Orrella dioscoreae: one gene and its partner. The protein of the gene in region 1 interacts with the protein of each later gene in a pairwise test. Links are inferred from orthologs where the notes say so. Each region holds a gene or a part of one and is shown on either strand. Other genes may lie near its edges. The genes, in order: ODI_RS17160 and nuoG.

Region 1 (16,549 bases):
GCGCCGTGGGTGACCAATGTGCCGAAGGGGTGCGCGGCGATCAGGCCGTGGAGCGCGGCGGTATCGGTCTCGGCGAAGGCGGCGGGAATGTACATGGGACGGCGCTCTTTATTGTCATAGGACAAAATGAAGCATAGCGCCGCAAGCGTGCATCCCGCAATGGAAAACGCCGCCCCGGAGAGCGGCGTTCCCGCGTGGACCGCGCGTGGCGTATCAGTGGAACAACACGGCGGTCTTCTGCAGCGTGACCCAGATGCCCCAGGCCAGGGGAATGCCCACGGCGGCCCAGGCAAACAGCACCAGGGCCATCGGCGTGCGATAGGTCGAGCTGCCGCTGCCGCGCACTTCCGAGGCCACGGCGCGTTCGTGCGCCAGGGCCTTCTCACGGGCCAGTTCCTCGTCGGTCATGAAGTGCTTGGGGTTGACCGGGCGGATGGCCAGGTTGCACAGGAAACCCAGCACCAGCATGCCGGCCAGGATGTACATGGTGATGTCGTAGACCTGCGCGCGCGGCACGCCGATGGACAGCTGGTACTCGCGGATGTAGTTGACCAGCACCGGGCCGAAGATGCCCGCCGCCGACCATGCCGTGAGCAGCCGCCCGTGGATGGCGCCCACCATCTGCGTGCCGAACAGGTCGGCCAGGTAGGCAGGCACCGTGGCGAAGCCGCCGCCGTACATGGACAGGATGATGCCGAAGGCGCCCACGAAGAGCGCGAGCTGGCCCATCTGGCCGGTCCAGGGAATCGACGCGTACAACACGATGCCCAGCGCGAAGAAGATGGCATAGGTCATCTTGCGGCCGAGCTTGTCCGACAGGCTGGCCCAGAAGAAACGGCCACCGATGTTGAACAGGCTGAGCAGGCCGGTGAAGCCCGCCGCGATGGCCGCGATGGCGGCCAGCTGCCCCTTGTCCAGGTCCGTGAAGCCCAGTTGCGGCTGGTCGATCAGGCGGCCGGCGAACACTTCCTGCAGCAGCGGCGACGCCATGCCCAGGATGCCGATGCCCGCCGTCACGTTCAGGCACAGCACGCCCCAGACCAGCCAGAACTGGGGAATGCCCCAGACGCGCTTCACGTGCACGTGGCCCTTGGTGATCATGGCGTTGTTGACCTGCGAGGCCGGCGGCGTCCAGCCTTCGGGCTTCCAGCCGGTGGGCGGCACGCGGTAGCCCATGGCGCCGGACATCATGAACACGAAGTAGATGATGGCCATGGCCAGGAAGGTCTGCCAGACGCCGACCGAGTCGGGCGTGGCGAAGTGGCGCATCAGCACGTCGGCCAGCGGCGCGCCGATCATGGCGCCGCCGCCGAAGCCCATGATGGCCATGCCGGTGGCCATGCCCCGCTTGTCGGGGAACCATTTGATGAGCGTACTGACCGGTGAGATATAGCCCAGCCCGAGCCCGATGCCCCCGATGACCCCCGATCCGAGCCACAGCATCCACATCTGGTGCAGATAGACGCCCAGCGCGGAAATCAGCAGGCCGCCGCACCAGCACACCGCCGACACGACGCCGGCCTTGCGCGGGCCGGCGCGTTCCAGCCAGCCGCCCCACAGGGCCGCCGAGCAGCCCAGCAGCACGAAGAAGAGCGTGTACATCCACCCCATCGTGGAGATCTTCCAGTCGCAGGACGTGGTGAAGAGCTCGGCCACGAGGCTCATGTCGGCCGGGCAGGCCAGCGGCGCCGCGCCGCCCACGGCCTTGGACAGCGGCAGCCAGAACACGGAAAAGCCATAGGCCATGCCGATGCAAAGGTGGATGGCGAGGGCGGCTGGCGGCACCAGCCAGCGGTTGAAGCCCGGTCCTGCGATGGTTCTTTCCTTGTCCAGGAAGCCCGCCGACGGCGGGATCCCCAGGGTACTGGTCGCTGTGTTCATGCTGTCTCCTCGGACGTATCGTGTACCGATGTCTGATTTTGTGTTGTCACTGCGGGTGTTGCCAGGAAAGCGAGCGTCGCCTGGGGGCGGCGCGGGTGGAAACGGGGAAGGCCATGGTCGCGCCGGCTCAGGCCGCGGGCCGCAGGCGCTCGAGGTTGTCGGTGATAGCGCGGTGGACGTTCTCGCGCAGTTGCACGTCGCCGTCGCGGCCGTCGGGGTGGGAGGCCAGGAAATCCAGCAGGGCGTGGCGCATGCGCGGCTCCCAGAACTTCTGGATGTGGTTGGTGATGCCCTCCTGGGCCTCCGCCTGGTCGGGCATGGCGCCGAAGAAATCGCCGATGCGGTTGGCCATGCGGATCAGGTTGGGGATATCCATGCTGCTGTCTCCGGCGGTGTCGTTGTTGTGGGTGTGTGGATTCAGGGCGCCAGGCGCACGCGTTCCGGATGGGCATACACCGTGCAGTCGGCGTCACGCAGGAAGCCGACCAGCGTCAGGCCCGCGTCCTCGGCCAGCCGCGCGGCCAGCGCCGTGGGGGCGGACACCGCGGCCAGCAAGGGGGCGCCCGACCAGGCGGCCTTCTGCACCATCTCGAAACTGGCCCGGCTGGACACCACGATGAAGCCTGCCGAGGCCGCCATGCCTGCGCGGGCCAGGCCGCCCACCAGCTTGTCCAGCGCGTTGTGGCGGCCCACGTCTTCGCGCACCAGGCGCACGTTGCCCTGGGCGTCGGCCCAGGCGGCGGCATGGGTGGCGCCGGTGATCTCGTGCAGCGCCTGGCGTGCGCGCATGGCGCGTTGGGCCGCGCGCACGGCCTCCAGCGAAATGGGCTGGCCCGCGGACACGGGCCGCACGGACCGCAGCACCTCGGGCAGGGTCTCCACGCCGCACAGGCCGCAGCCGGTGCGCCCCGCCATGGCCCGGCGCCGGTCCTTCAGGCGCGCGAAGCTGGCGCTGGAGACTTCCAGCGCGACGACCACGCCGCCGCTTTCCTCGCGCAGGCTCAGGTCGCGCACGTCCTGAAGGCTGTCGACGATGCCCTCGGTCAGCGAAAAGCCGAGCGCGAAGTCTTCCAGGTCGGCGGGCGTGGCCAGCAGCGTGGCGTGGCTGATGCCGTTGTATTCCAGCGCGACGGGGGTTTCCTCGGCCAGCGTGTCCGTCAGCGTCTCGCGCACCGCCACGCCGCCCCGGATCCGCAGGACGGGCAGGGTGGCGTGGGTGGCAAGGGCGTGCGTCTCGTTGGCGTCGAGTACGTCGGGCGTGCCGGTGGCGGCGCTGGGCATGGGGGCGAGGTCCTGGTGGGCTTACTTCCCGGCGGGCACGACGTCGGACTCGCGGGCCCGTTCGCGCAACAGCTTCTGCTGGATGTCGGTGAAGCGGGACCACTTGCGCTGCCAATCGGAAGGCTGCGACACGCGCATGACCTGCACGGCCGTGACCTTGTATTCGGGGCAGTTGGTCGCCCAGTCGGAGCTGTCCGTGGTGACCACGTTGGCGCCGGACTCGGGAAAATGGAAGGTGGTGTATACCACGCCCGGTTGCACCCGATCCGTCAGGGTCGCGCGCAGCACGGTCTCGCCCGAGCGGCTTTGCACGCCGACCCAATCGCCTTCCGCCACGCCGCGGTCCTCGGCATCCTGCGGGTGGATTTCCAGCACGTCCTCGGCATGCCACATGACGTTGGGCGTGCGCCGCGTCTGCGCGCCCACGTTGTATTGGGACAGGATGCGCCCGGTGGTGAGCAGCAGCGGGAACTTGCGGGTGGAGCGCTCGTCCGAGGGCACGTACTGCGTGACCAGGAAGCGGCCCTTGCCGCGCACGAAGGCGTCCACGTGCATGATGGGCGTGCCTTCGGGGGCCGCGTCATTGCAGGGCCACTGGATGCTGCCCATTTTTTCCAGCTTGGCGTAGGACACGCCGGTGAAGGTCGGGGTCAGCCGCGCGATCTCGTCCATGATTTCGCTGGGATGGGTGTAGTTCATGGGATAACCCAGCGCGTTGGACAGCGCCATCGTCACTTCCCAGTCGGCCAGGCCGTTGCGCGGCTCCATGACCTTGCGCACGCGCGAGATGCGCCGTTCCGCGTTGGTGAAGGTGCCGTCCTTTTCCAGGAAGGACGAACCCGGCAGGAAGACGTGGGCGTACTTCGCGGTTTCGTTCAGGAACAGGTCCTGCACCACGATGCACTCCATGGCCGACAGCGCCGCGGCCACGTGCTGGGTGTTGGGGTCGGACTGCACGATGTCCTCGCCCTGGCAGTACAGGCCCTTGAAGGTCCCGCCCAGCGCGGCGTCGAACATGTTGGGGATGCGCAGGCCCGGCTCGGGTTGCAGCGTGACGTTCCAGGCTTCCTCGAACTGCTTGCGCACCACGTTGTCGGAAATGTGGCGGTAGCCCGGCAGTTCGTGCGGGAACGAGCCCATGTCGCAGGAGCCCTGCACGTTGTTCTGGCCGCGCAGCGGGTTCACGCCCACGCCTTCGCGGCCGACGTTGCCGGTGGCCATGGCCAGGTTGGCGATGGCCATGACGGTGGTGGAGCCCTGGCTGTGCTCGGTCACGCCCAGGCCGTAATAGATGGCGCCGTTGCCCTGGGTGGCGAAGAGCCGCGCGGCGCCGCGCACCGCCTGGGCCGGCACGCCCGTGACTTCGGCGCTGGCTTCGGGGGAATTCTCGGCGCGCGAGACGAACTCGCGCCATTCGTTGAAGGACTTGGGGTCGCAGCGCTCGGCCACGTAGGCCTCGTCGATCAGGCCCTCGGTGGCGATGACGTGCGCCAGCGCGGTCAGCAGCGCCACGTTGGTGCCTGGCCGCACTTGCAGGTGGTAGTCGGCCTTGATGTGCGGCGAGCTGACCAGTTCGATGCGGCGCGGGTCGATGACGATGAGGCGCGCGCCCTGGCGCAGGCGCTTCTTCAGGCGCGAGGCGAACACCGGGTGGCCGCTGCTGGGGTTGGCGCCCATGACGATGACCACGTCGGTCTTCATGACCGAGTCGAAGGTCTGCGTGCCGGCGGATTCGCCCAGCGTCTGCTTCAGGCCATAGCCGGTGGGCGAGTGGCAGACCCGCGCGCAGGTGTCGACGTTGTTGGTGTTGAAGGCGGCGCGGATCAGCTTCTGCACCAGCCAGGTTTCCTCGTTGGTGCAGCGCGAGGAGGTGATGCCGCCCACGGCGTCGCGGCCATAGCGGCCCTGGATGCGGCGGAACTCGCTGGCGGCGTACTGGATGGCCTCTTCCCACGACACTTCGCGCCACGGGTCGGAGATGTTCTTGCGGATCATGGGGTTCAGCACGCGTTCCTTGTGCGTGGTGTAGCCCCAGGCGAATCGTCCCTTCACGCAGGAGTGGCCGCGATTGGCCTTGCCGTCCTTCCACGGCGTCATGCGCACGACTTCCTGGCCCTTCATCTCGGCCTTGAAGCCGCAGCCCACGCCGCAATAGGCGCAGGTGGTGAGCACGGCGTGTTCGGCCTGGCCCAGTTCGATGACGGATTTTTCCTGCAGCGTCGACGTCGGACAGGCCTGCACGCAGGCGCCGCAGGACACGCATTCGCTTTGCAGGAAGGGCTCGTCCTGGCCCGGCGAGACGCGCGAGCCGAAGCCGCGGCCCGAGATCGTCAGCGCGAAGGTGCCCTGGGTTTCCTCGCAGGCGCGCACGCAGCGGTTGCAGACGATGCACTTGGTGTCGTCGTAGCTGAAATACGGATTGGAGTCATCGACCGTGCTGGTCAGGTGGTTGGCGCCTTCGTAGCCATAGCGCACGTTGCGCAGGCCCACGACGCCGGCCATGTCCTGCAGCTCGCAGTCGCCGTTGGCCGGGCAGGTCAGGCAGTCCAGCGGATGGTCCGAGATGTACAGCTCCATGACGCCGCGGCGCAGCGCGTGCAGCTTGGCGTTCTCGGTGACCACTTCCATGCCTTCCTCGGCCGGGGTGGTACAGGACGCCGGATAGCCGCGGCGGCCTTCGATCTGCACCAGGCACAGGCGGCAGGAGCCGAAGGCGTCCAGGCTGTCGGTGGCGCATAGCTTGGGAATGTTGATGCCGGCCAGCGCGGCCGCGCGCATCACCGACGTGCCTTCGGGCACGGTGATGGCCTGGCCGTCGATGATCAGCGTGACGGTGTTGGCGGACTCCGCCTCGGGGGTGCCGAGATCGCGTTCGCGCTTGATGACGGTTTCCAGCATGGTTGTCTCCTTGCCGGCCTTTCCTGGCCCGGACGGTATGGATGGGGGCCTAGGCCGCGTGCGCGTCCTGGTCTGCCGGCGCGCGCACGCCGAAGTCTTCGGGGAAATGGTTGAGCGCCGAGAGCACGGGGTAGGGCGTCATGCCGCCCAGCGCGCACAGGGACCCGCCCAGCATGGTGTCGCAGAGGTCGCGCAGCAGTTCGACGTTCTGCTCGCGCTGGCGCCCGTCGCGGATCTTGTCGATGACCTCGGCCCCGCGCGTGGAGCCGATCCGACAGGGCGTGCACTTGCCACAGGACTCCACGGCGCAGAAGGTCATGGCGTAGCGCGCCATGTGCGCCATGTCGACGGTGTCGTCGAACGCGACCAGGCCGCCGTGTCCCACCATGGCCGAAATCTTCTGGTAGGCCTCGTAGTCCAGCGGCACGTCCCATTGCGATTCAGGCAGGTAGGCGCCCAGCGGGCCGCCGACCTGCACCGCGCGCAGGGGCCGGCCCGAGGCGCTGCCGCCGCCATAGTCGTAGAGCAGTTCGCGCAGGGTCAGGCCGAAGGCCTTTTCCACCAGGCCGCCCTGCTTCAGGTTGCCGGCCAGCTGGAAGGGCAGGGTGCCGTGCGAGCGGCCCACGCCGTAATCGCGGTAATAGGCCGCGCCGCGCGCCAGGATGGTGGGCACCGAGGCCAGCGTGATGACGTTGTTGATGACGGTGGGCTTGCCGAAGAGCCCCTTGATGGCGGGCAGCGGCGGCTTGGCGCGGACCACGCCGCGCTTGCCCTCCAGGCTTTCCAGCAGCGAGGTTTCCTCGCCGCAGATATAGGCGCCCGCGCCGACGCGCACTTCCAGGTCGAAGGTGCGGCCGCTGCCATGGATGTCCTTGCCCAGCCAGCCCACGTCACGGGCGCGGGTGATGGCCTGCTGCAGCGCGGCGATGGCGTGCGGGTACTCCGAGCGCACATACAGGTAGCCGGAGGTGGCGCCCACAGCCAGGCCGGCGATGGTCATGCCTTCGATCAGGACGTAGGGGTCGCCTTCCATCAGCAGGCGGTCCGAGAACGTGCCCGAGTCGCCTTCGTCGGCGTTGCAGACGATGTACTTCCGCGCGCCGCCGGCGGCCAGCACCGTCTTCCACTTGATGCCGGCGGGGAAGGCCGCGCCGCCACGGCCGCGCAGGCCGGATTGCGTGACTTCCTCGACGATCTGCTCGGGCGTCATGGACAGCGCCCGGCGCAGGCCTTCAAGGCCGCCGTGCGCCGCGTAGTCATGCAGCGACAGCGGATCGGTGATGCCCACGCGGGCGAAGGTCAGGCGCTCCTGCTTCTTCAGATAGGGAATGTCTTCGGTCTGGCCGTGGCACAGCGCATGCGCCTTGCCTTGCAGCCAGCCGGCCTCGAACAGGCCCGCCACGTCCTCGGGCTCGACCGGGCCGTAGGCCACGCGGCCGTCCGGCGTTGCCACCTCGACCAGCGTTTCCAGCCATAGCAGGCCACGCGAGCCGTTGCGCACGATGTCGACGGACAGCCCACGTTGCTGCGCTTCCTGTTCGATGGCGTTCGCCACGGCATCGGCGCCCACGGCCAGCGCCGCGGCATCGCGGGGCACATACAGCGTGACGGTGGATTCGCGCGGGGCGGCGGGGAAGGTGAGCGGGGCGCTCATGATTGCACTCCCTGCATCAGCCGGTTGAATTTCTCGGTGGTGACGCGGGCGTGCGGCTGGCCGTCGATCATCACGGAGGGCGACTGGGCGCACAGGCCCAGGCAGTACACGGGTTCCAGCGTGACGGCGCCGTCCGCGGAGGTCTCGTGGAAATCGCAGCCCAGCTGTTTTCTCGCGTGGTCGGCAAGCTGCTCGCCGCCACGCGATTGACAGGCCTCGGACCGACAGATTTCCACCACGTGGCGCCCGGCGGGCTTGCTGCGGAAGTGCGGATAGAAGGTGATGACCCCGTGCACCTCGGCCCGCGAACGATTCAGCGCGTCGGCCACGACCTGCACGGTTTCGGGCGGGATGCAGCCCAGTTCGTGCTGGATGGCGTGCAGGATGGGCAGCAGGGCGCCGGGCTGGTCCTTGTAAAGGCCCACGATGCGCGCGGCGGCAATCTGGGTGGCCTGGTCGGACGGAACGCTGTGCAGCGGGTCGGTGCCGCGTGCCGCGCCTGTCGATGCCAGGTCGATGCTGGCCTTGCGAATGGGCGCGCCAGCGCCGGGTTGGCCGGTGACTGACATGTCTGGCTCCTTGTGCCTATCGTCCTGCGCCGGGCCGGGGCGGTTTGCCTTGCCGGGCTGCATGACGATGGTTATTATGTCTCCAGGAACATATTATTAATCGCATCGCCGTCTGGCGGTTCCTGTGCCGACTACTCTAATCCGGGTTTTTGGCCGCTTCAATAAGAATTAAATGACATATAAATTCCGCATCGGCCTGCGCCCCGCGTGGTTGCTCGGCTCGGATGGTGAACAAGGGGTTTCCCTGCAGGAAGTGCTGGCGTTGCTGGCGGCCATCGATGCCACCGGCCACATCGCCGGCGCCTGCAAGGCCTGTGGCCTGTCCTACCGGCACGGCTGGGGGGTGTTGCGCAAATTCGAAGAAAGCTTCGGCACGGCGCTGCTCATCACCAAGCGCCGCCAGGGCACGCAGCTGTCGCCGTTCGCGCAACGCCTGCTGTGGGCCAACCGCCGCATCGAGGCGCGCCTGATGCCGACGCTGGAGAGCATGGCGTCCGAGCTGCAGGAAGAGCTGGAGCGCCTGCTGCCGCAAGGCGAGCCGCACGTGCGCCTGCACGCCAGCCACGGCTTCGCGGTGGAGGCCCTGATGCATCACATGAGCGGAAGCGGCCACGCGCCCGGCATGGAATTGCGCTACCGCACGGCCATCGAGGCGCTGGCGTCGCTGGAGCGCCACGAATGCGACCTGGCGGGCTTCCAGGTGCCGCTGGGCGAATTCGAGGCGCCGATCATGGCGCGCTATGCGCAGTGGCTGGACGTCGACAACTACCGCCTGATCCACCTTGCCGTGCGCAACACCGGGCTGTTCGTCGAGCCGGGCAATCCCAAGAACATCCGGGGCATCACGGACCTGGCGCGCCCGGACGTGCGCTTCGTGAACCGCCAGATCGGTTCCAGCACGCGCTACCTGGTCAGCCTGCTGCTGGAACGCGCGGGCATTCCCATCAGCGCGGTGCAGGGCTACGAGACCAACGAATTCACGCACATGGCCATTGCCGCCCACATCGCCAGCGGCATGGCCGACACCGGCGTGGGCGTCGAGACGGCGGCCTGCCGCTTCGGCCTGGCATTCATTCCGCTGGTGCGCGAGCGCTATTTCTTTGCGGTGCATCAATCCAGCCTGGCGCAGCCGGCCATGCAGGAACTGTTGCGCCTGATGCGCAGTCCAGAGTTCGTGGGCTACCTGCGGCAGCTGGTGGGTTACGATGCGCGCCACACCGGCGAGCTGCAGACCTTCGAGCAGGCTTTCGGCAGAGGGTGACACGCCGCGCCCGGACACCTCTGGCGACAGGGGCTTTCGGGCGCGGCCGCCCCCCGCGATCTAACATCCCTCCAATGAGCAAAGTCATCTTCCTGGCACGCGACACCCCTGCCGCCCCGTCCTACGCGGGCGCGGCGCGGCATGCGCCCGCGCCGGGCGTGACGCCGCTCGATGCGCGGGGACGGCCCTTGCGCGACCTGCGCATCTCGGTGACCGACCGCTGCAATTTCCGTTGCGGCTACTGCATGCCACGCGACGTCTTCGACGCGAACTACCAGTTCCTGCCGCATGCCGACATGCTCACCTTCGAGGAAATCGCCCGGCTGGCCAGCCATTTCGTGGACCTGGGCGTGGAGAAGATCCGCCTGACGGGCGGCGAGCCGCTGATGCGCCGCAACCTGGATGCGCTGGTGGGCATGCTGGCCGAATTGCGCACGCCGGCAGGCAAGCCCCTGGACCTGACGCTGACCACCAACGGCATCCTGCTCGCGCGCCGCGCGCGGGCGCTGCGCGCGGCGGGCCTGACGCGCGTGTCGGTCAGCCTGGACGCGCTGGACCCGGTGCTGTTTCGCCGGATGAGCGATGCCGATTTCTCGCCTGATGACGTGCTGCGCGGCATCGACGCGGCGGCGGAGGCGGGCCTGGCCCCCTTGAAGGTCAACATGGTGGTGCGGCGCGGGCTGAACGATCACCAGATCCTGCCCATGGCGCGGCGCTTCCGGCATTCCGGCCACGTCCTGCGCTTCATCGAATACATGGACGTGGGCAACACGAATGGCTGGAACCTGGCCGAGGTGGTGCCGGGCGCCGAGGTGCTGGCGCGCATCGGCGCGGAACATCCGCTCTCGCCGCTGTCGGCGCATTACGCCGGCGAGGTGGCCGAGCGCTGGGCCTACGACGACGGCGCGGGCGAGATCGGCGTCATCACCAGCGTCACGCACGCGTTCTGTGGCGACTGCAACCGGGCGCGCCTGTCGCCCGAAGGCAGGCTCTATACCTGTCTGTTCGCCTCGCAGGGGCACGACCTGCGAGGCCCGCTGCGTCAAGGCGCGGACCCGGACCAGTTGCGCGGCCTGCTGGCGAGCCTGTGGGGCGGGCGCACCGATGCCTATTCCGAGTTGCGCGGCCGGGCCGAGGCGCCCGCTGGCGAGCGTCGCATCGAAATGAGCTACATCGGCGGCTGACACTTCATGCGCGAGACCCTCACCGGCTTGATCCTGGCGGGCGGACAAGGCCTGCGCATGGGCGCGCGCGACAAGGGCCTGCTGGCCTGGCGCGGCCAGCCGCTGGTCGCGCACGTGTGCGCGGGCCTGCGGCCGCAGGTCGATGGCCTCTTGATCAGCGCGAATCGCAACCTGGCGGACTACGCCGCCTATGGCACGGTGGTGCCGGATGATCCCGTGCTGGGGAGTTACCAGGGGCCGCTGGCGGGGCTCGCGTCGGCCCTGCCGGTCGCGCCCGCGGGCTGGGTGCTGACCTGGGCCTGCGACATGCCGCGGGTGCCGGCCGACCTGGCCAGCCGCCTGCTGCAGGCGGCGCAAGCCGCGCACGCGCCGCTTGCCGTGGCGGCCACGCAAGGCCGTTGGCAGCCCGTGTGCATGCTGGCCGCCACCACCCTGTTGCCCGGCCTGCTGGACTACCTGTCGCGCGGCGAACGCCGCGTGCAAGGGTGGCTGCGCGAGGCCGGCGCCGTGGCGATGGATTTCGACGACCAGGCCGAGGCTTTCGACAACCTCAATACGCCCGAGGATCTCGCGCGCGAGGGCTGAGCGCCCGTCTTCACCACAGCGGGTGCGGCACGCTGAAGTCCGCCACCTGCACCACCCGTTCACGCAGGGCCGCCAGGGCCGGCCGGATGTCGTCGCGCCGCCACTGGAAGGAGTAGTGCAGCGCACGCAAAGGCGGGTCGCTGTCCAGGACCGCCACCGCGCCGCGCTCCACCAGCGGTTTCAGCCAGCCTTCCGGAAAGAAGCTCACGCCGATGCCTGCGCGCACCAGTCCCGCGATGGCGGACATGTTGTTGCAGACGAGGCGGCGCGGCACGGCCAGCGTGTTGGCGCTGAGCCAGGCATCGAAGAGGCGGGTGGAGCCGGCCGCGGGCGGCATGGTGATCACGGGAACGTCCTGCAGCACTTCGGCCGTGATGATCCGTCGGCCCCGCAGCAGCTCGGGCGCGCCAGCCCAGCCATAGCGCACCTCGGCGATGGTGTGCGAGGCAATGGCATTGTGCGAGGACCAGCCGGCCACCACGGCGAAATCCAGTTCGCCGCTGGTCAGCCGGCTTTCCAGCGCCTGGCCCATGTCCACTTGCGGTTCCAGTTGCAGCGCCGGGAAGTCCTCCCGGCAGCGCGCCACGAAGCGCGGCAGCCAGGTCATGGCCGCGAGTTCTCCCAGGCCGAAGCGGCACAGGCCTTGCAGCGGATCGTCCTGGCCCACGGCGGCGCGCGCCGCGTCGGCGGCGGCCAGCATGTCCCGCGCACGCGGCAGCAGCAGCTTGCCCGCGGCGGTCAGCGCGGACCGGTGTCCGGCGCGATCGAAGAGTGTCCGGCCCAGCGTCTGTTCCAGTTCGGCGATGCGCTTGGAAAGCGAGGACTGCGAGAGATGCAATTGCGCGGCCGCGACCGCGAAGCTGGCCGAGGTGGCGGCGGCATAGAAGGCTTCCAGCTGCTTGAGGGTCATCGTTGTCTCTTGGTGTGGCCGCGGCCCCGGCGTGCAGGCCGTCTGGGCGCGTTCTTGTGTTCGATAAAAGCGATGAAAGCCTTGCGGAATTTATCACTTTCTACCGTCCCCCAGCCTTGCTAGAGTTGCCCGACAAGCTGGGGCGCACCGACGCACCTGGCGAATAACCATAAGACGGAGACAGACATGATTCGCATCCAGCAAGGCGCGGCGCGTGCCGGGCATTTCCTTTCATTGTCGTGGCGCAGCGTCCGGTTGGCGGGGGCCGGCGCGGGCATGGCGGCGCTGCTGGGGGCAGCGCCCGCGGCCGCGCAGGACTGGACGCCGCAACGGTCCATCGAGATCGTGGTGGGCTTTGCGCCGGGCGGCTCGGCCGACCAGATCGCGCGACAGCTGTCCAATGCGGTGAAGGACACGTTCCCGGTGCCCGTGGTGGTGGTGAATCGGCCCGGCGCGGCCGGCGCGCTGGCCGCGCAGCAGATCGCGCAGGCCAAGCCCGACGGCTACCAGCTCTTCGTGGGCGGCGGCAGCGAGACGACCTCGGTGGGCAATCACCAGAAGCTCTCGTACGACCCGCGCAAGGACTTCACGCCGGTGCTGAAAGTGGCGCGCCTGCCCTCGGTGCTGGCCGTGAAGGCGGACTCGCCGCACCAGACCATGCAGTCGATCATCGAGCAGGCGAAGAAAGCGCCGGGTTCGCTGTCCTATGGCTCGACGGGCGAGGGCAGCCTGTTCCACTCCACCATGCTGGTGTTCCAGGCCAAGAGCGGGCTGAATTTCCTGCACGTGCCCTACAAGGGCGCCGCCGATTCGCTGCTGGCGCTGGCGGGCGGGCAGGTCGACATGGCCTTCGGTGCGCCCGAGGAGGTGATGGGCCTCATCAACGGCGGGCGCATCAAGCCGGTGGCTGTGTTCTCCGACAAGCGCGTGCCGGCCTTTCCCGACGTGCCCACCGTGACCGAGCTGGGCTACCCGGTGGCGCTGGACAACATGAAGGGCCTGATGGCGCCTGCCGGTTTGCCCGAGCCCGTCTATCGCACGCTGCATGACGCGTTCAAGGCCGCGCTGGATACGCCGGCCTGGAAGGGTTTCACCGAGAAGACGGGCCTCATGACCGACTATGCCGACGGCCCCGCCTTCCAGCAGCAGATCGACGCGGGCTATGAACTCATCGGTGATTCGCTGCGCACCCTGCCCAAACCCTGATCCCCCCCAACCTTGCACAAGGAGCCTGGCACACGATGTCTGCGACTCAATCCTCTTCCCCTGTCCGCGTCGGCTTCATCGGCCTGGGCGTGATGGGGCGCGGCATGGCCGGTTCGCTGTTGCGCGCCGGGCATGCCGTGACCGTCTTCAACCGCAATGCCCAGGCCATGCCGCCGCTGGTCGAGCAGGGTGCCCAGGCCGCCGACAGCATCGCGGCGCTGGGTGCGTCATGCCGCGTGGTCTTCCTGTGCCTGTCCGATACCGCGGCGGTCGAGGCCGTGCTGTTCGGCGAGGGCGGACTGGCCCAGGCGTTGGCCGCGGGCAGCACGGTGATCGACACCAGCACCATCAGCGCGCCCGCGACGCGCGGCTTCGCGGCGCGGCTGGCCGAGCGCGGCGTGGCCATGCTGGATTCGCCGGTGAGCGGCGGCCAGCAGGGCGCGGCCACCGGCAGCCTGAGCTGCATGGTGGGAGGCGACGCGGCGGTCTTCGAGGCCTGCCTGCCTTATCTGCAGGCCATCGGGTCGAAGGTGGCGCACGTGGGCGGCGTCGGCGCGGGCCAGGTGGTGAAGGCCTGCAACCAGGTCGCGGTCACGGGTGTCATGCTGGGCGTGGCCGAGGCGTTCGCGCTGGCGCGCCGCCACGACGTCCCGCCCGCCGTGGTGCGCGAGGCCCTGCTGGGCGGCGCCGCGCGCAGCATGGTGCTGGAGAAGAATGCGCTGCGCCTGATCGAGCGGGACTTCCAGCCGGGCTTCAAGGCCGAACTGATGCGCAAGGACCTGCGGCTGGCCTTGCAGGCCGGACAGGACCGGGGCGTCTTCATGCCCGGCGCCGCGCTCATCGCGCAACTGCTGGAAGGCGTGTGCAGCGCAGGGGAAGGCAGCCTGGACTGGAGTGCGTTGGGCAAGCTGGTGGAGACCTTGTCGGGCGTGGACGAGCAGGCCTGACAGGCTGGGCTGACAGCGCCGCCCGGTGCTTACTTCGCCGGGCGTGTCACATACTGCGGATAGCGTTCGCAGATGTCGTCGACGTGGCTGAGCGTGCCGGACAGGTGCTCGCGCAAGGCTGTCTGCGCGGCGGCGGCATTGCCTGACACCAGCGCGCCGACGATGCGGCGGTGATCACGCAGGATGCGCTGCGCCTGGCCGGCCTCGGGCAGGTGCAGGTGGCGCAGGCGGCGCACGTGGCCGCTGTAGCGCTGCTCCAGTTCCCACAGGGCGGTCACCCCCGCGGCCTCGTGCATCTCGCGGTGGAAGGCCTGGTCCGACACGATGAAGTCCGCGTAGCGCGCCGCCTGCAGGCAGGCTTCCTGCGTGGCGATGTGCGCGTTCAGCCTTGCGGCCAGCGCGGGATCCTGCCTGCCGGCGAGTTCATGGACGATTTCCAGCTCCAGCGCGCGGCGCAGGAAGTGCGCCTGGCGCGCGGCCGCCACGTCGATGCGGCTGACGACGGTGGTGTGCTGGGGAAAGATGTCGACCAGGCCTTCATCGCGCAACTGGATGAGGGCGTCGCGGATGGGCGTCTGGCTCAAGCCGAACTGCTCGGCCAGTTCCGGGCGCGAGAGCACGGTGCCGGGCTCGAGCGCCAGCGACAGGATCAGTTCGCGGAGTTTTTCCACCACCTGCGGGGCGGCATGGCGGGAACGGTCCAGGTGCAGGTCGACGGGCAGGGTGTCCAGCTTCATTCAGGCAATCTCGAAGGCAGCACATTGTAGGCTGGGCGCGCGGGCGCCCCAGCATTGACGCACTAATATATTAGTGTTTTACTTCGAAAAAGACGGCCACCCAGCCGGAAAAATCCCTGGCACCGCCAGGACATGCCACACACGGAGACAGGCATTCCATGAGCGACGCTCCCCGCAAGGACCCCGCCACGCTGCGCAGCGCGCGCTGGTTCGCCCCCGACGACCTGCGCAGTTCGGGGCACCGGTCCCGCACCATGCAGATGGGGTACGCGCCTGAAGAGTGGATGGGCAAGCCCATCATCGCCATCCTCAACACCTGGTCCGACGCCAACCCCTGCCACGCGCACTTCAAGCATCGCGTCGAGGACGTCAAGCGCGGCATCCTGCAGGCGGGCGGCTTTCCGCTGGAGCTGCCGGCGCTGTCGTTGTCGGAAAGCTATGTGAAGCCGACCACCATGCTGTATCGCAACATGCTGGCGATGGAGGCGGAGGAATTGCTGCGCTCGCATCCGGTGGACGGCGCGGTGCTGATGGGCGGCTGCGACAAGACCACGCCGGGCCTGGTGATGGGCGCGCTCAGCATGGGCCTGCCCATGATCTACCTGCCCGCCGGCCCCATGCTGCGCGGCAACTACCGCGGCCAGTACCTGGGCTCGGGCTCGGACGCGTGGAAGTTCTGGGACGACCGGCGCGCGGGCCTGATGTCGGCGCAGGAGTGGACGGAGGCCGAGGGCGGCATCGCGCGCTCGTATGGACATTGCATGACCATGGGCACGGCCAGCACCATGACCGCCATTGCCGAGGCGATGGGCCTGACCCTGCCGGGCGCCAGCTCGATTCCGGCGCCGGACGCCAACCACATCCGCATGGCCTCGGCCGTGGGGCGCCGCATCGTGGAGATGGTGCATGAAGACCTGACGCCGAACCGGATCGTGACGGCCGCCGCCGTGGGCAATGCCGTGGCCGTGGCCATGGCCACCGGCTGTTCGACCAATGCCGTGGTGCACCTGGTGGCCATGGCGCGGCGCGCGGGCGTGCCGCTCACGCTCGACGACCTGGATGCGGCCAGCCGGCACGTCCCCGTGCTGGCCAACATCCGGCCCACCGGCACGCAGTACCTGATGGAAGACTTCTATTACGCGGGCGGGCTGCGCGCGCTGATGGCCAAGATGGGCGACAAGCTCGACCTGACGGCCATGACGGTCAGCGGGCAACCCCTGGGCGACACCTTGGCGGGCGCGCGTTGCTACAACGACGACGTCATCCGCGGCCTGGACAACCCCATCTATCGAGAAGGCTCGCTGGCCGTGTTGAAGGGCAACCTGGCGCCGGACGGCGCGGTCATCAAGCCCGCGGCCTGTGATCCGCGTTTCCATCGCCATGAAGGTCCGGCGCTGGTCTTCGACAGCTATCCCGAGATGAAGGCCGCGGTCGAG
Region 2 (12,760 bases), 2.2 Mb from region 1 along the record:
TCACCCAGCGTACGGGTGTTGTTGTAGTCGTCGGCCTGCTGGAAGGCGGGGCCGATGTCGGACCAGGACGAGGCCAGCACGAAGCCCATTTCCACGACCATGATGAGACCGATGGCCAGGCCCAGCGGCAGGTAGGTCCGCAAGCCCGTGCGCAGGGAATCGATGCGGATATCCAGCATCATCACGACGAAGAGGAATAGCACCATGACCGCGCCGACGTAGACGACGACGAGCAGCAGGGCCAGGAACTCGGCGCCGAGCAGCATCCAGATCATGGCGGCGTTGAAGAACACCAGGATCAGGTGGAGCACGGCGGTGACCGGGCTGGTGGCGGTGATCACGCGGAACGCCGCGTAGACCAGCACCAGGGCCAGCACGTAGAACAGGATGGTGGTGAATGTCATGTCGTGTCGGCCTGCGATCAGCGATAAGGCGCGTCGGCTGCGCGACGCTGGGCGATTTCGTTCTCGTAGCGATCACCGACCGCCAGCAGCATGTCCTTCGTGAAGTACAGGTCGCCGCGCTTCTCGCCGTGGTATTCGTGGATGTGCGTCTCGACGATGGAATCCACCGGGCAGCTTTCCTCGCAGAAGCCGCAGAAGATGCACTTGGTCAGGTCGATGTCATAGCGCGTGGTGCGGCGGGTGCCGTCGTCACGCACGTCCGACTCGATCGTGATGGCCACGGCCGGACAGACGGCTTCGCACAGCTTGCAGGCGATGCAACGCTCTTCGCCGTTGGGATAACGGCGCAGCGCGTGCAGGCCGCGGAACCGCGGCGAAGTCGGGGTCTTTTCCACCGGGTAGCGCAAGGTGACCTTGCGCTTGAAGAAATACTTGCCCGTCAGGCGCATGCCCTTGAGCAGTTCGGTCAGCATCAGGCTGCCGAAGAAATCCTTGATCGCTTCCATAACTCTTGCCTTTGTGCTCGGTCGCTTCAGTGCCAGATGTTCCAGGGCGTCTGCATCCAGATCGCCACCACCACGAGCCAGACGCCCGTCAGTGGGATGAAGATCTTCCAACCCAGACGCATGATCTGGTCATAGCGGTAACGCGGGAACGATGCGCGGAACCAGATGAACAGGGACACGACGAAGAAGGTTTTCAGGCCCAGCCAGATCCAGCCCGGGATCCAGTTCAGCGGCGCGATGTCCACGGGCGCCATCCAGCCGCCCAGGAACATGATCGAGGCCAGGGCCGACAACAGGATCATGTTGGCGTATTCACCCAGGAAGAACAGGGCGAAGGCCATGCCCGAGTACTCGACCATGTGGCCGGCCACGATTTCCGATTCGCCTTCCACCACGTCGAAGGGGTGGCGGTTGGTTTCGGCCACGGCCGAGATCACGTAGATGACGAAGAGCGGCAGCAGCGGCAGCCAGTTCCAGGACAGGAAGGTGATGCCGCGCTCGGCGAACCAGCCGCGGCCTTGGCCCAGCACGATCTCGTTCATGTTCAGGCTGCCCGACACCAGCAGCACCACCACCAGCACGAAGCCGATGGCCAGCTCGTAGGACACCATCTGGGCCGAGGCGCGCAGCGCCGCCAGCAGGGCGTACTTCGAGTTGGAGGCCCAGCCCGCCACGATGACGCCGTAGACGCCGATGGAGGTGATGGCCATGATGTACAGCAGGCCGGCATTGACGTTGGCCAGCACCGCTTCCGGACCGAAAGGCACCACCGCCCAGGCGGCCAGCGCCGGCATCAGGGTGACCACCGGCGCCAGGATGTACAGGACCTTGTTGGCCTGGCTGGGGACGATGACTTCCTTGGTCAGCAGCTTGAAGACGTCGGCGAAGGGCTGCAGCAGGCCGCGATAGCCCACGCGCGTGGGCCCGAGGCGCACGTGCATGAAACCGATCATCTTGCGTTCCCAGTACGTGAGATAGGCCACGCACAGGATGATGGGCACGGCGATGATCAGGATCTTGACGACCGTCCACACCACCAGCCAGGCCGTCGGGCCCAGCAACGCCACGCCTTGGCTTTCAAGAACGTTGAGCCATTCCATCAGGCACGCTCCACCGTCAGTTGACCGAAGGCGCTACCCAGTGCCGCAGTCTGCTCGAAACCGGCCGCGACGCGCACCGCGCCGTCCGCCACGTTGTTGTCCACCGCCAGCGGCAGCGTCACGCTGCCTTGCGCCGACGCCACCCGCACAGCCTGGCCGGCCTCCAGGCCGAGCTTGGCCAGGGTGGCGGCGTTGACCTTCGCCTGGGGCGCGCGCGAGGACGCGGTTGCCTGCAGCGAAGGGGCGCGGCGCACGATGGCGTCGCTGCGGTAGATCGGGAGATCCGCGGCGCGTTCCAGCCCGCCCTGCGCGGGCTTGCCCACGCCGAGCGCGGCCTTGACGTCGTTGGACAGGCGGCCTTCGATGCCCCCCACCAGCGCGGCGTCACGCACGCCCTCGGAGGTTTCGTCGTCGAAGCCCTGCAGTTGCAGCACGTTGCCCAGCACGCGCAGCACCTTCCAGGCCGGACGCGTCTGGCCCAGGGGCGCAACCGTGCCCTTGAAGCTTTGCGCCAGGCCCTGGGCGTTGATGAACGTGCCGGAGGTCTCGGTGAACGGCGCCACCGGCAGCATGACGTCGGCCCATTGTTCGGCCGAAGAACGGTAAGGCGTGAGCGCCACCGAGAACTGCGCGGCCTTCAGCGCCTCCACGGCCTGGGCGCCGTTGTCGGCATCCAGCAGCGGTTCGGCGTGCAGCACGACATAGGCCTTCAGCGGCTCGGCCAGCATGGCCTGCGCGCCCTTGCCGCCCTGCCCCGGCACGGCGCCGGCCAGGTAACCGCCCAGCGTGTTGCCGCCGGCGGTCAGGAAACCGAAACGCGCGGCCACGGCATCGGCCAGGTGGCGGGCGTTGGCGGCCAGCAGGCTGGCCTCGGGCGCGGCGACGGCCTGGTTGCCCAGCAGCACGGCGGTCTGCGTGCCGGCAGCCAGGAATTCGGCGATCTTGCGGGCAGCCTCGCTCGGCTCGACCGCGGCGAAGGCAGCCGGCGTTTCCGTGGACTTCAGGGCAGCCAGCGCCGCGCCGATCTCGGCCAGCGCGCGCGGCAGCGCCGAAGGCGCCACGGTCAGGCGGGCGGCGACCGGCAGCAGCGGATCGTCGGCCAGCGTGTCGACCAGCAGGATGCGCGCGCCGCGCTTGGCGGCCTGGCGCAGGCGCTGGGCGATCAGCGGGTGGTCCTTGCGCAGGACGGAACCCACGACCAGCACGCAGTCGACGGTGTCGAGGTCGGACACGGCCATGCCCAGCCACGGCACGCCAGCACGGGCGGCGTCGAAGGACGCATCGGTCTGGCGCAGGCGGAAATCGATGTTCTCGGAACCCAGCGCGCGCGTCAGGCGGGCCAGCAGCGAGAACTCTTCAGTCGTGGCGTATTCAGTGGCAAGCGCGCCGATCTGGCCGGCGCCGAAGCTGTCACGCACGCGGGTCAGGCCCTGGGCGACGGATTGCAGCGCTTCGCTCCACGACACTTCGCGCCACTGCCCATCACAGCTGCGCACCATCGGGGCGGTCAGGCGGTCTTCGTGCAGGCCTTCGTACGAAAAGCGGTCACGGTCGCTGATCCAGCACTCGTTGACGGCATCGTTCTCGAAGGGCACCACGCGCAGCACACGCTCGCCCTTGACCTGGACGACCAGGTTGGCGCCCAGGCTGTCATGCGGGCTGACGCTGCGGCGGCGCGCCAGTTCCCAGGTGCGGGCCTGGTAGCGGAACGGCTTGGAGGTCAGCGCGCCGACCGGGCAGAGGTCGATCATGTTGCCGGACAGCTCGGACTCGACCGAACGGCCCACGAACGTGGTGATCTCGGAGTGTTCACCGCGGCCCACCATGCCCAGCTCCATCACGCCGGCCACTTCCTGGCCGAAACGCACGCAGCGGGTGCAGTGGATGCAGCGCGACATTTCCTCGGCCGAGACCAGCGGGCCCAGGTCCTTGTGGAACACCACGCGCTTTTCTTCGTTGTAGCGCGACGACGAGCCGCCGTAACCCACGGCGATGTCCTGCAACTGGCACTCGCCGCCCTGGTCACAGATCGGGCAATCCAGCGGGTGATTGATGAGCAGGAACTCCATCACGCTCTTCTGGGCGGACACGGCGCGCTCGGAAGCGGTGTGCACCACCATGCCGTTGGTCGCGGGAGTGGCGCAGGCGGGCAATGCCTTGGGCGCCTTTTCCACGTCGACCAGGCACATGCGGCAGTTGGCCGCGATGGACAGTTTCTTGTGATAGCAGAAATGCGGTACGTACACCCCGAGCTTGTGGGCGGCATGCATCACCATGCTGCCTTCGGGTACTTCGACCTTATTGCCGTCGATGGTCAGTTCAACCATGATCTCTCGTCCAACCTTTACAGGTACTTCGGCACCACACAGCACTTGTGCTCGATGTGGTGTGCGAATTCGTCGCGATAGTGCTTCAGGAAGCCACGCACCGGCATCGCGGCGGCGTCGCCCAGCGCGCAGATGGTGCGGCCCATGATGTTGCCGGCCACCGAGTCCAGCAGGTCCAGGTCTTCCTGGCGGCCCTGGCCGTTCTCGATCCGGTTGACCATGCGATAGAGCCAGCCCGTGCCTTCCCGGCACGGCGTGCACTGGCCGCAGCTTTCCTCGAAATAGAAGTACGACAGGCGCTGCAGCGACTTGACCATGCAACGCGTCTCGTCCATCACGATGACCGCGCCCGACCCCAGCATCGAGCCAGCCTTGGCGATGCTGTCGTAGTCCATGGTGCAGTCCATGATGATGTGCGCGGGCAGCACCGGCGCGCTGGAACCGCCGGGGATGACTGCCTTCAGCTTCTTGCCGCCGCGCATGCCGCCGGCCAGTTCCAGCAGCTTGGAGAACGGCGTGCCCAGCGGGATCTCGTAGTTGCCCGGACGCTCGACGTCGCCCGACACCGAGAACAGCTTGGTGCCGCCGTTGTTGGGCTTGCCGATTTCGAGGTAGGCCGCGCCGCTGTTGCGGATGATCCAGGGCACCGCCGCGAAGGTCTCGGTGTTGTTGATCGTGGTGGGCTTGCCGTACAGGCCGAAGCTGGCGGGGAAAGGCGGCTTGAAGCGCGGCTGGCCCTTCTTGCCTTCCAGCGATTCGAGCAGCGCGGTTTCCTCGCCACAGATGTAGGCGCCATAGCCATGGAAGGCATGCAGCTGGAAATCGAATTCCGAGCCCAGGATGCCCTTGCCCAGGAAGCCGCCGGCGCGGGCTTCCTCCAGCGCCGCTTCGAAGCGCTCGTACACCTCGAAGATTTCGCCGTGGATGTAGTTGTAGCCCACGTTGATGCCCATCGCGTAGGCCGCGATGGCCATGCCCTCGATCACGATGTGCGGGTTGAAGCGCAGGATGTCGCGATCCTTGAACGTGCCCGGTTCGCCTTCGTCGGAATTGCAGACGAGGTACTTCTGGCCGGGGAAGCCGCGCGGCATGAAGCTCCACTTCAGGCCGGTCGGGAAGCCCGCGCCGCCACGGCCGCGCAGGCCCGAGGCCTTCACCTCGGCAATGACGTCCTCGGGCTTCATGCCCGTGGTCAGGATCTTGCGCAGGGCCTCGTAGCCACCGCGCTTGACGTATTCCTGCAGGCCCCAGTTGTCGCCGTCCAGGCCCGCCATGATCTGCGGCGAGATGTGGCGATCATGGAAGCACATGGTGCGGGCGGCATCGTTGCCTGCCGGATCGGGGGCCAGGCCCTGCGAGTAGTTGCGCAGGTCGAAACGTTGGAGATCGAGCGTAGTCATAGTGAAGCGCCTTGGGCTTTCAGATCGTCGAGCATGGCGTCGATGCGTTCCTCGGACATGCGCACGCACATATGGCGGTTGTTCACCAGCAGCACCGGGGAATCGCCGCAGGCGCCCATGCACTCGCCTTCGACCAGCGAGAACAGGCCATCGGCCGTGGTTTCGCGGAAACCGATGCCCAGCTTCTTCTTCAGCAGGTCGGCGGTCTTTTCACCGTCGCGCAAGGCACAGGGCAGGTTGGTGCAGACCGAGATCTTGATCTTGCCGACCGGACGCACGTCGAACATGTTGTAGAACGTGGCGACTTCCTGGACGGCAATGGGCGGCACGCCCAGGTAGTTGGCGACGTCCTCGATCACCTCGGGCGAGACCCAGCCGGCTTCGACCTGAGCAATGCCCAGCGACGCCATGATGGCGGACTGTCTCTGCTCGGCGGGGAACTTGGCGAGTTCCCTGTCGATCTTCTGGTAGGCCTGTTCGGAGAGCAGCATGATTTGAATCCGAAAATAACGGTGCGAGCCGGCCGCCTTAGCGGTCGATCTCGCCGAATACGATGTCCTGCGTGCCGATGATGGTCACGGCGTCGGCGATCATGTGACCGCGCGCCATCTCATCCAGCGACTGCAAGTGCGCGAAACCCGGGGCACGTATCTTCAGGCGGTACGGCTTATTCGCGCCGTCGGCCACCAGGTAGATGCCGAACTCGCCCTTGGGATGCTCGACGGCGGCATAGGCCTCGCCGGGCGGCACGTGGAACCCTTCGGTGTACAGCTTGAAGTGGTGGATCAGCTCTTCCATGGTGGACTTCATGCCGGTGCGCTTGGGCGGCGCGACCTTGTGGTTGTCCGTCATGACCGGGCCGGGATTGTTGCGCAGCCACTCGATGCACTGGCGGATGATGCGGTTGCTCTGGCGCATTTCGGCCACGCGGACCAGGTAGCGGTCATAGCAGTCGCCGTTCACGCCCACGGGCACGTCGAAGTCCATCAGGTCATAGACTTCGTAGGGCTGCATCTTGCGCAGGTCCCAGGCGATGCCCGAGCCACGCAGCATGGGGCCGGTGAAGCCCAGGGCCTTGGCGCGATCGGGATCGACCACGCCGATGCCCACCAGGCGCTGCTTCCAGATGCGGTTGTCGGTGAGCAGCGTCTCGTACTCGTCGACACAGGCGGGGAAGCGGTTGGTGAAGTCTTCGATGAAGTCCAGCAGCGAGCCCGAACGCGCGTCGTTCATGACGCGCATTTCCTTTTCGCTGCGGTACTTGCTGTTCTGGTGCTGGGCCATCGTGTCGGGCAGGTCGCGATAGACGCCGCCCGGACGGTAGTAGGCCGCGTGCATGCGCGCGCCCGAGACCGCTTCGTAGCAGTCCATCAGGTCTTCACGCTCGCGGAAGGCATACAGGAACACCGCCATGGCGCCCACGTCCAGCGCGTGCGAACCCAGCGACATGAGGTGGTTCAGGATGCGCGTGATTTCATCGAACATCACGCGGATGTATTGCGCCCGCAGCGGGGCTTCGATGCCCAGCAGCTTCTCGATGGCCATGACGTAGGCGTGCTCGTTGCACATCATGGACACGTAGTCCAGGCGGTCCATGTAGGGCAGCGCCTGGATGAAGGTCTTGTGCTCGGCCAGCTTCTCGGTGCCGCGATGCAGCAGGCCGATGTGCGGGTCGGCGCGCTGGATGACTTCGCCATCCAGTTCCAGCACCAGACGGAGCACGCCGTGGGCGGCCGGGTGCTGCGGGCCGAAGTTCAGCGTGTAGTTCTTGATTTCAGACATCTCAGCGACCTATCCCGTAGCTGTCCTCGCGGATGATGCGCGGGGTGATTTCCCTGGGTTCGATGGTGACCGGCTGGTACAGCACGCGCTTCTGCTCGGGGTCGTAGCGCATTTCGACGTTGCCCGACAGCGGGAAGTCCTTGCGGAACGGATGGCCGATGAAGCCGTAGTCGGTCAGGATGCGACGCAGGTCGTCGTGGCCCTCGAAGACCACGCCGTACAGATCGAACGCTTCGCGCTCGAACCAGTTCACGCCGGGCCACACGCTGGTCAGCGACGCCAGCACGGGGAATTCCGACGAGGGGGTGAAGGTGCGCACGCGCAGGCGCCAGTTGTGCGTGACGGACAGCAGGTGGATCACGACCGCGTAGCGGCCGGGATAGGCAGGCGCCGTGCCCTGGGGATCACCGACCTTGCCCACGCCATACGTGGAGTAGTCGACGCCACAGAGGTCCACACAGGTCTCGAAGCGCAGGCTGGATTCGTCGCGCAGGCGGGTCGCGACGGGCACCCAGCTTTCGGCGGGCACGGTCAGCGTGAGCTCGCCCAGCGCTAGGGTCAGGGACACCGCGTCGCCGAAGGCGGCTTGCAGATTGTTTTGCAGGGTTTCTAGCCGGGTCATGTCATGTATCGTCGTTACAAGCGATGAGGCCTAGCTGAGGCGGCGGGCCGCGATGGCCCGCGGCACGCTCAGCGGGCGATGGTGTTGGTCTTGCGGATCTTGTTCTGCATCTGCAGCAAGCCGTAGACCAGCGCCTCGGCCGTGGGCGGGCAACCCGGCACGTAGACGTCGACAGGGACAATGCGGTCGCAACCGCGAACCACCGAGTACGAGTAGTGGTAGTAGCCACCACCGTTCGCACAGGAACCCATGGACACGACCCAGCGCGGCTCGGGCATCTGGTCGTAGACCTTGCGCAGCGCGGGACCCATCTTGTTGCACAGGGTGCCTGCCACGATCATCAGGTCCGACTGGCGCGGACTGGGGCGGAAAATGATGCCGAACTGGTCGAGGTCATACCGGGCTGCGCCGGCATGCATCATCTCGACCGCGCAACAGGCCAGACCGAAGGTCATGGGCCACATCGAACCGGTCTTCGCCCAGTTGATGAACTTGTCGGCGTTGGTGGTGATAAAGCCTTGCTTGAGGATGCCGTCTATGGCCATAGCTGTCTCTGTCTCGCTGACTCAGGAACGCGGCGGGATCACTCCCAGTCCAGCGCGCCCTTTTTCCATTCGTAGATGAAGCCGACGGTGAGCACGGCGAGGAACACCATGACCGTCCCGAAGCCGACCATGCCCAACTCGCCCTGCGCAATGGCCCAGGGGAACAGGAAGGCGATTTCCAGGTCGAAAAGAATGAACAGGATGGCGACGAGGTAATAGCGCACATCGAACTTCATGCGCGAGTCTTCGAAGGCCTCGAAGCCGCATTCGTAGGGGGAGAGCTTTTCCGCATAGGGCTTGCGCGGACCGATGGCCGCACCTGCCAGGAGAAGGCCGAACCCCATGAGGGTTGCCACCACGATGAATAGCAGGACGGGAAAGTATTGGTGCAGGTTCATCCAGGAACTTCCGACAAGTGCGCAAACTTATAGATTGTAGCATTCGTGAAGTCTCAAGCACCTGACCGAAGGCTGACGAACAGACAGCCTGCGTGGCGCTTATTCCCCACGACCGCCACCATCCGGTTGATCGGCGACACAGCCATGTCCGCAAGACACACCGTTCCACGGACAAGACAGTTCCCACGCCCGCCACGCCGCCCCAACAGATCGAACAGGCAAATGAAAAAGCCACCTCCGAAGAGGTGGCTTTCTTGAGCGGGCCCGAAGGCCCAGCCCGATCAGGCTTCGACCCGGCCACGAGGACCGGGCTCGGCAGGCGCGGCAGATGCCGCGCTGACCGATTAGAAGCGGTGACGCAGGCCCACGCCGACAGCGGTGCTCTTGACGTCGTCCAGGAACGCGTAGTTCTTGGCGTACGAACCGTAAGCGTACACGTTGGTGCGCTTGGACAGGTCGTAGGTGTAGCCCAGGCTGTAGACGTTCTGGGTGGCGTCGGCAGTGCCGGCACCGTTCGAGACCGACTCGTTGGGGTCAGCACGCTGCCACGAACCGAACAGGCTGCCGGGGCCCACGGGGGCCGACAGACCAACCAGGTACGACTTGACCTTCAGGCCGTCGTTGTAGACGTTCGAGTTGAAGCCCGTACCGTCGATGGTGTAGCCGCCTTGCAGGCTAGGAGCAGCCGAACCGATCCAGCCGTCCTTCGATTGGCCGTAGGCCAAAGCCAGCTTGACCACTTCGAAGTCGTACGTACCGCCGACCAGCCACGCGTTGATGCGATCGCTGCCACGGGCCAGAGCCGAGTTGCCGTTGATGCGGTCATACGAAGCAGCAACGTTCAGGGGGCCGTTGACATAACGCACGCCGGCGTTGATGGCACGATCCTTACGGTTGGTCTGGAATTCGGAGGTATCGCCATCGGCAATATCAAAGGAGTACAGCGCGCCGACCTGGAAGCCACCGAAGCTGGGGGTCAGGTACTTGACGGCGTTGTCATAGCGCAGCGTGGCGGTTTGACCGAAGGACGAACCAATGTGCGATTGACCGTAGGAAGCGGCGAACGGATCGATCGGGCCGAAGAAGTCCGACGACACGTTGGTTTGACGACCGACGGTCAGCGTACCCCAGTTGTCCGAAGCCAGGCCCAGGGTGGCTTGACGACCGAACAGGCGGCCGCCTTGGCCCGAGCGGCCGGTACGCGAGTTGAAGCCGCTTTCCAGCGTGAAGATGGCGCGCAGACCGTCACCCAGGTCTTCCGAGCCACGCAGGCCCCAGCGCGAACCGCTTTGGGTGCCATCGATCAGACCGGTGCGCGAAGCCTTTTCCAGTCCACCACCCTTGACTTGCTGGTAGCCGACGCCAACGTCAACGATACCGTACAGGGTCACCGAGGTTTCCGCTTGGGCGGCACCAGCGAAGCCGGCCAGCACGGCGGCGGCGAGCAGAGTCTTTTTCATTTAAGAAATCTCCGAAGATTTGAGTGACTGGAGCATCGGGTAGATCATCAAACCCGCTACCCCGCTAACTCCGCGAAGGGAAGTTGAAGCTATTGCATCAAAAATCCTCTGGCGTGGCTATGTTCTGCGCCGGAAAAGTCGCAGAACAGTGCCAGGTTGTTGGGTTCGTGCAACATCAAAGGGGGACAAATTGGGAATTGCGAGGGTTTACCCGGCAACCTTGCTTCATAGGCAAGATTGGCGCGCCCTCAGATTCGTCCCTGATATTCCCGCTGCGACACCAGCACACATGCCAGCAACCATGCGCCGGTCACGGCGTAAGCAGCCAAGACGTCGCTGAAATAATGCACCTGCAGCACCACCCGGCTGTAGCCGATGGCGGCGACCAGCATCCCTGCCAGCCCGGCGACGGGCAGGCGCCAGTTGCCGGGCACGGTCCGCAGCAACAACCAGGCCAGCATGCCGTAGACCGACAGCGCCCCGGTGGCATGCCCGCTCGGGAAGCTCCAGCCATGCGCCTCGGCGAACCCGTGCACATGCTCGGGACGTACCCGGGCGAAACTCGCTTTCAGGAAGGTATTGAGATAACCCGCAACGGCCGTGGCGGCGACCCACACGCCGGCGTCCTTCCAGCGCCGGCGCCACAACAGCACCAGGAGCACCGCCGCCCCCAGGCCGATGAGGAAGTTCCGGTCACCCAGGGTCGTGAACAACGCCAGGCCCTCGAGCAGGGGCGCTGGGGCATGCTGCGCCAGCGACGCCGCCAGTGCCGCGTCGAAGGCCACCTGCCTGGATGCCGCGCCACCCTGCCCGACCGCCAGCACGGCGAATATCGCCCCCCCGGCGCCAGCCCATATCAATTTGGACCTGCTGCCACCCTGCCCCAGTCGCCACGCCGCCAGCGCGCCAACGCTCGCGCCCGCTGCCAGCCAGGCAAACAGCACGATGCCCGGGTGCCTGCCCAGCAACTCGGCCCACGCCATTCCAGGCCTCCCCGTCAGTGGTAGCCGAGCGCGACGCCCAGCGGATCAGGCTCGGCCACGCGCCACGCCTGGCGCGACAGTGCCAGTTCGTGCTCTGCGGCGGGAACGAAGGAGTTCGCGCTGACGAGGTAGTCCCAGCGCTGCACACGACAAACGGAGGCGCGCGTGCGTTCGGGCGCCCAGTCGATGATGTTCACGGAATTGGGCACGCCACCGCGTATCCGCTGCGACACCGCCGTGCCGGCCTGCACGGCCCAGGTGCCCTGCTGGTTGATGCGTGCGGGCAGCGGCGCCACATACGGCAGGTGGATATGTCCGCCCAGCAGCAAGTCGGCGCCGGCTTGCGACCACACGCGCATGGCGTTCTCGCGCCCCCCCGCCAGATTCACCTGATCGCTCTCCACGGCTGCCACCAATGGATGGTGCATCAGCACGATGCGCAACTGGCCTGGGCGCGCGCCATCCAGCAGGCGCGCCACGCGCTCGATCTGGCGGGACGAGACATAGCCGTTCTTGTGCCGCTGCGGCCGCGTGGAATCCACGCCGATGGCCAGCAGCGTGTCCGAGGAATAGACAGGCTCGCGATCCGGTCCGAATGCGCGCCGGTAGTTTCCATAAGGATCCAGCAGCCGGGCCACGATATTGAAGAGCGGAATGTCGTGATTGCCGGGCACCACCAGCGTGGGTACGGCCAGTCGGTCGACGAAACGGCGGGCGGCGGCGAACTGCGCGCTGCGGGCGCGCTGGGTGATGTCCCCGCCCAGCAGCACCAGTTCAGGCTGACAGGCGCGGACCAGCCCCACCAGGGCATCAACCACCGCGGGTTGCTCGGTGCCGAAGTGCGGATCGCTCAGATGCAGGACAGACGTCATGCGCGGTCCGCCGGGTCGATGTCACGCGGCACCAGCAAGGGCAGCTTGTGCTCGGCGACGCGGTACACCAAGGGCGCATCCATATGGAAGATCTCGCCATCCATCGCCACCTTGTGGCGATTGCGGCGCCCTTCCTTGCGCAGTTTCACGCGCAGTTCATGGAAGCCGAAGCTGACGACGTTTTCCGCGCGGCCCAGGCGGCTCAGCATGCCCAGCAGGATCATGCCGTAGAGCGCCAGCGTGCCGACAGGCTTGGGGCTCATGGCCACCAGGCCGCCTCGCCGCAGGATCTCGCCCTCCGTGAAACCCAGCTGTTCGAGCTGCAGCGGGTTGTTGCCCACGACCAGCGTCGGCGTGCGCA

What was found.
Region 2: the proteins of ODI_RS17160 (region 1) and nuoG interact in binary tests that used the Escherichia coli proteins (3 or more experiments, as listed by UniProt). The link is inferred for Orrella dioscoreae from one-to-one orthologs.

What each region holds. Positions count from the first base shown.
Region 1 is NZ_LT907988.1:3,701,053-3,717,601, reverse strand. The notes cover bases 6,498-9,281. They hold ODI_RS17160 (formate dehydrogenase subunit gamma), read right to left. Parts: upstream 8,284-9,281; coding sequence 7,711-8,283; downstream 6,498-7,710. Other genes in these bases: ODI_RS17155 (substrate-binding domain-containing protein), read left to right, coding at 8,456-9,281; ODI_RS17165 (formate dehydrogenase beta subunit), read right to left, coding at 6,498-7,714. Also shown: ODI_RS17190 (FMN-binding negative transcriptional regulator), read right to left, coding at 1-95; ODI_RS17185 (OFA family MFS transporter), read right to left, coding at 214-1,881; ODI_RS17180 (formate dehydrogenase subunit delta), read right to left, coding at 2,009-2,257; formate dehydrogenase accessory sulfurtransferase FdhD, read right to left, coding at 2,299-3,162; fdhF (formate dehydrogenase subunit alpha), read right to left, coding at 3,184-6,060; more of ODI_RS17165, read right to left, coding at 6,110-6,497; more of ODI_RS17155, read left to right, coding at 9,282-9,544; GTP 3',8-cyclase MoaA, read left to right, coding at 9,619-10,728; molybdenum cofactor guanylyltransferase MobA, read left to right, coding at 10,735-11,313; ODI_RS17140 (LysR family transcriptional regulator), read right to left, coding at 11,324-12,223; ODI_RS17135 (Bug family tripartite tricarboxylate transporter substrate binding protein), read left to right, coding at 12,410-13,429; ODI_RS17130 (NAD(P)-dependent oxidoreductase), read left to right, coding at 13,465-14,376; ODI_RS17125 (GntR family transcriptional regulator), read right to left, coding at 14,406-15,113; araD (L-arabinonate dehydratase), read left to right, coding at 15,272-16,549. UniProt on the Escherichia coli protein: NDH-1 shuttles electrons from NADH, via FMN and iron-sulfur (Fe-S) centers, to quinones in the respiratory chain. The immediate electron acceptor for the enzyme in this species is believed to be ubiquinone.
Region 2 is NZ_LT907988.1:1,466,051-1,478,810, reverse strand. Bases 1,674-4,736 are described here. They hold nuoG (NADH-quinone oxidoreductase subunit NuoG), read right to left. Parts: upstream 4,338-4,736; coding sequence 2,010-4,337; downstream 1,674-2,009. Other genes in these bases: nuoF (NADH-quinone oxidoreductase subunit NuoF), read right to left, coding at 4,355-4,736; nuoH (NADH-quinone oxidoreductase subunit NuoH), read right to left, coding at 1,674-2,010. In the rest of the region: ODI_RS06875 (NADH-quinone oxidoreductase subunit J), read right to left, coding at 1-404; NADH-quinone oxidoreductase subunit NuoI, read right to left, coding at 422-910; more of nuoH, read right to left, coding at 937-1,673; more of nuoF, read right to left, coding at 4,737-5,737; NADH-quinone oxidoreductase subunit NuoE, read right to left, coding at 5,734-6,228; ODI_RS06845 (NADH-quinone oxidoreductase subunit D), read right to left, coding at 6,266-7,519; ODI_RS06840 (NADH-quinone oxidoreductase subunit C), read right to left, coding at 7,521-8,141; ODI_RS06835 (NuoB/complex I 20 kDa subunit family protein), read right to left, coding at 8,210-8,686; ODI_RS06830 (NADH-quinone oxidoreductase subunit A), read right to left, coding at 8,725-9,084; ODI_RS06825 (porin), read right to left, coding at 9,429-10,544; ODI_RS06820 (phosphatase PAP2 family protein), read right to left, coding at 10,793-11,527; ODI_RS06815 (metallophosphoesterase family protein), read right to left, coding at 11,542-12,399; ODI_RS06810 (diacylglycerol/lipid kinase family protein), read right to left, coding at 12,396-12,760. UniProt on the Escherichia coli protein: NDH-1 shuttles electrons from NADH, via FMN and iron-sulfur (Fe-S) centers, to quinones in the respiratory chain. The immediate electron acceptor for the enzyme in this species is believed to be ubiquinone.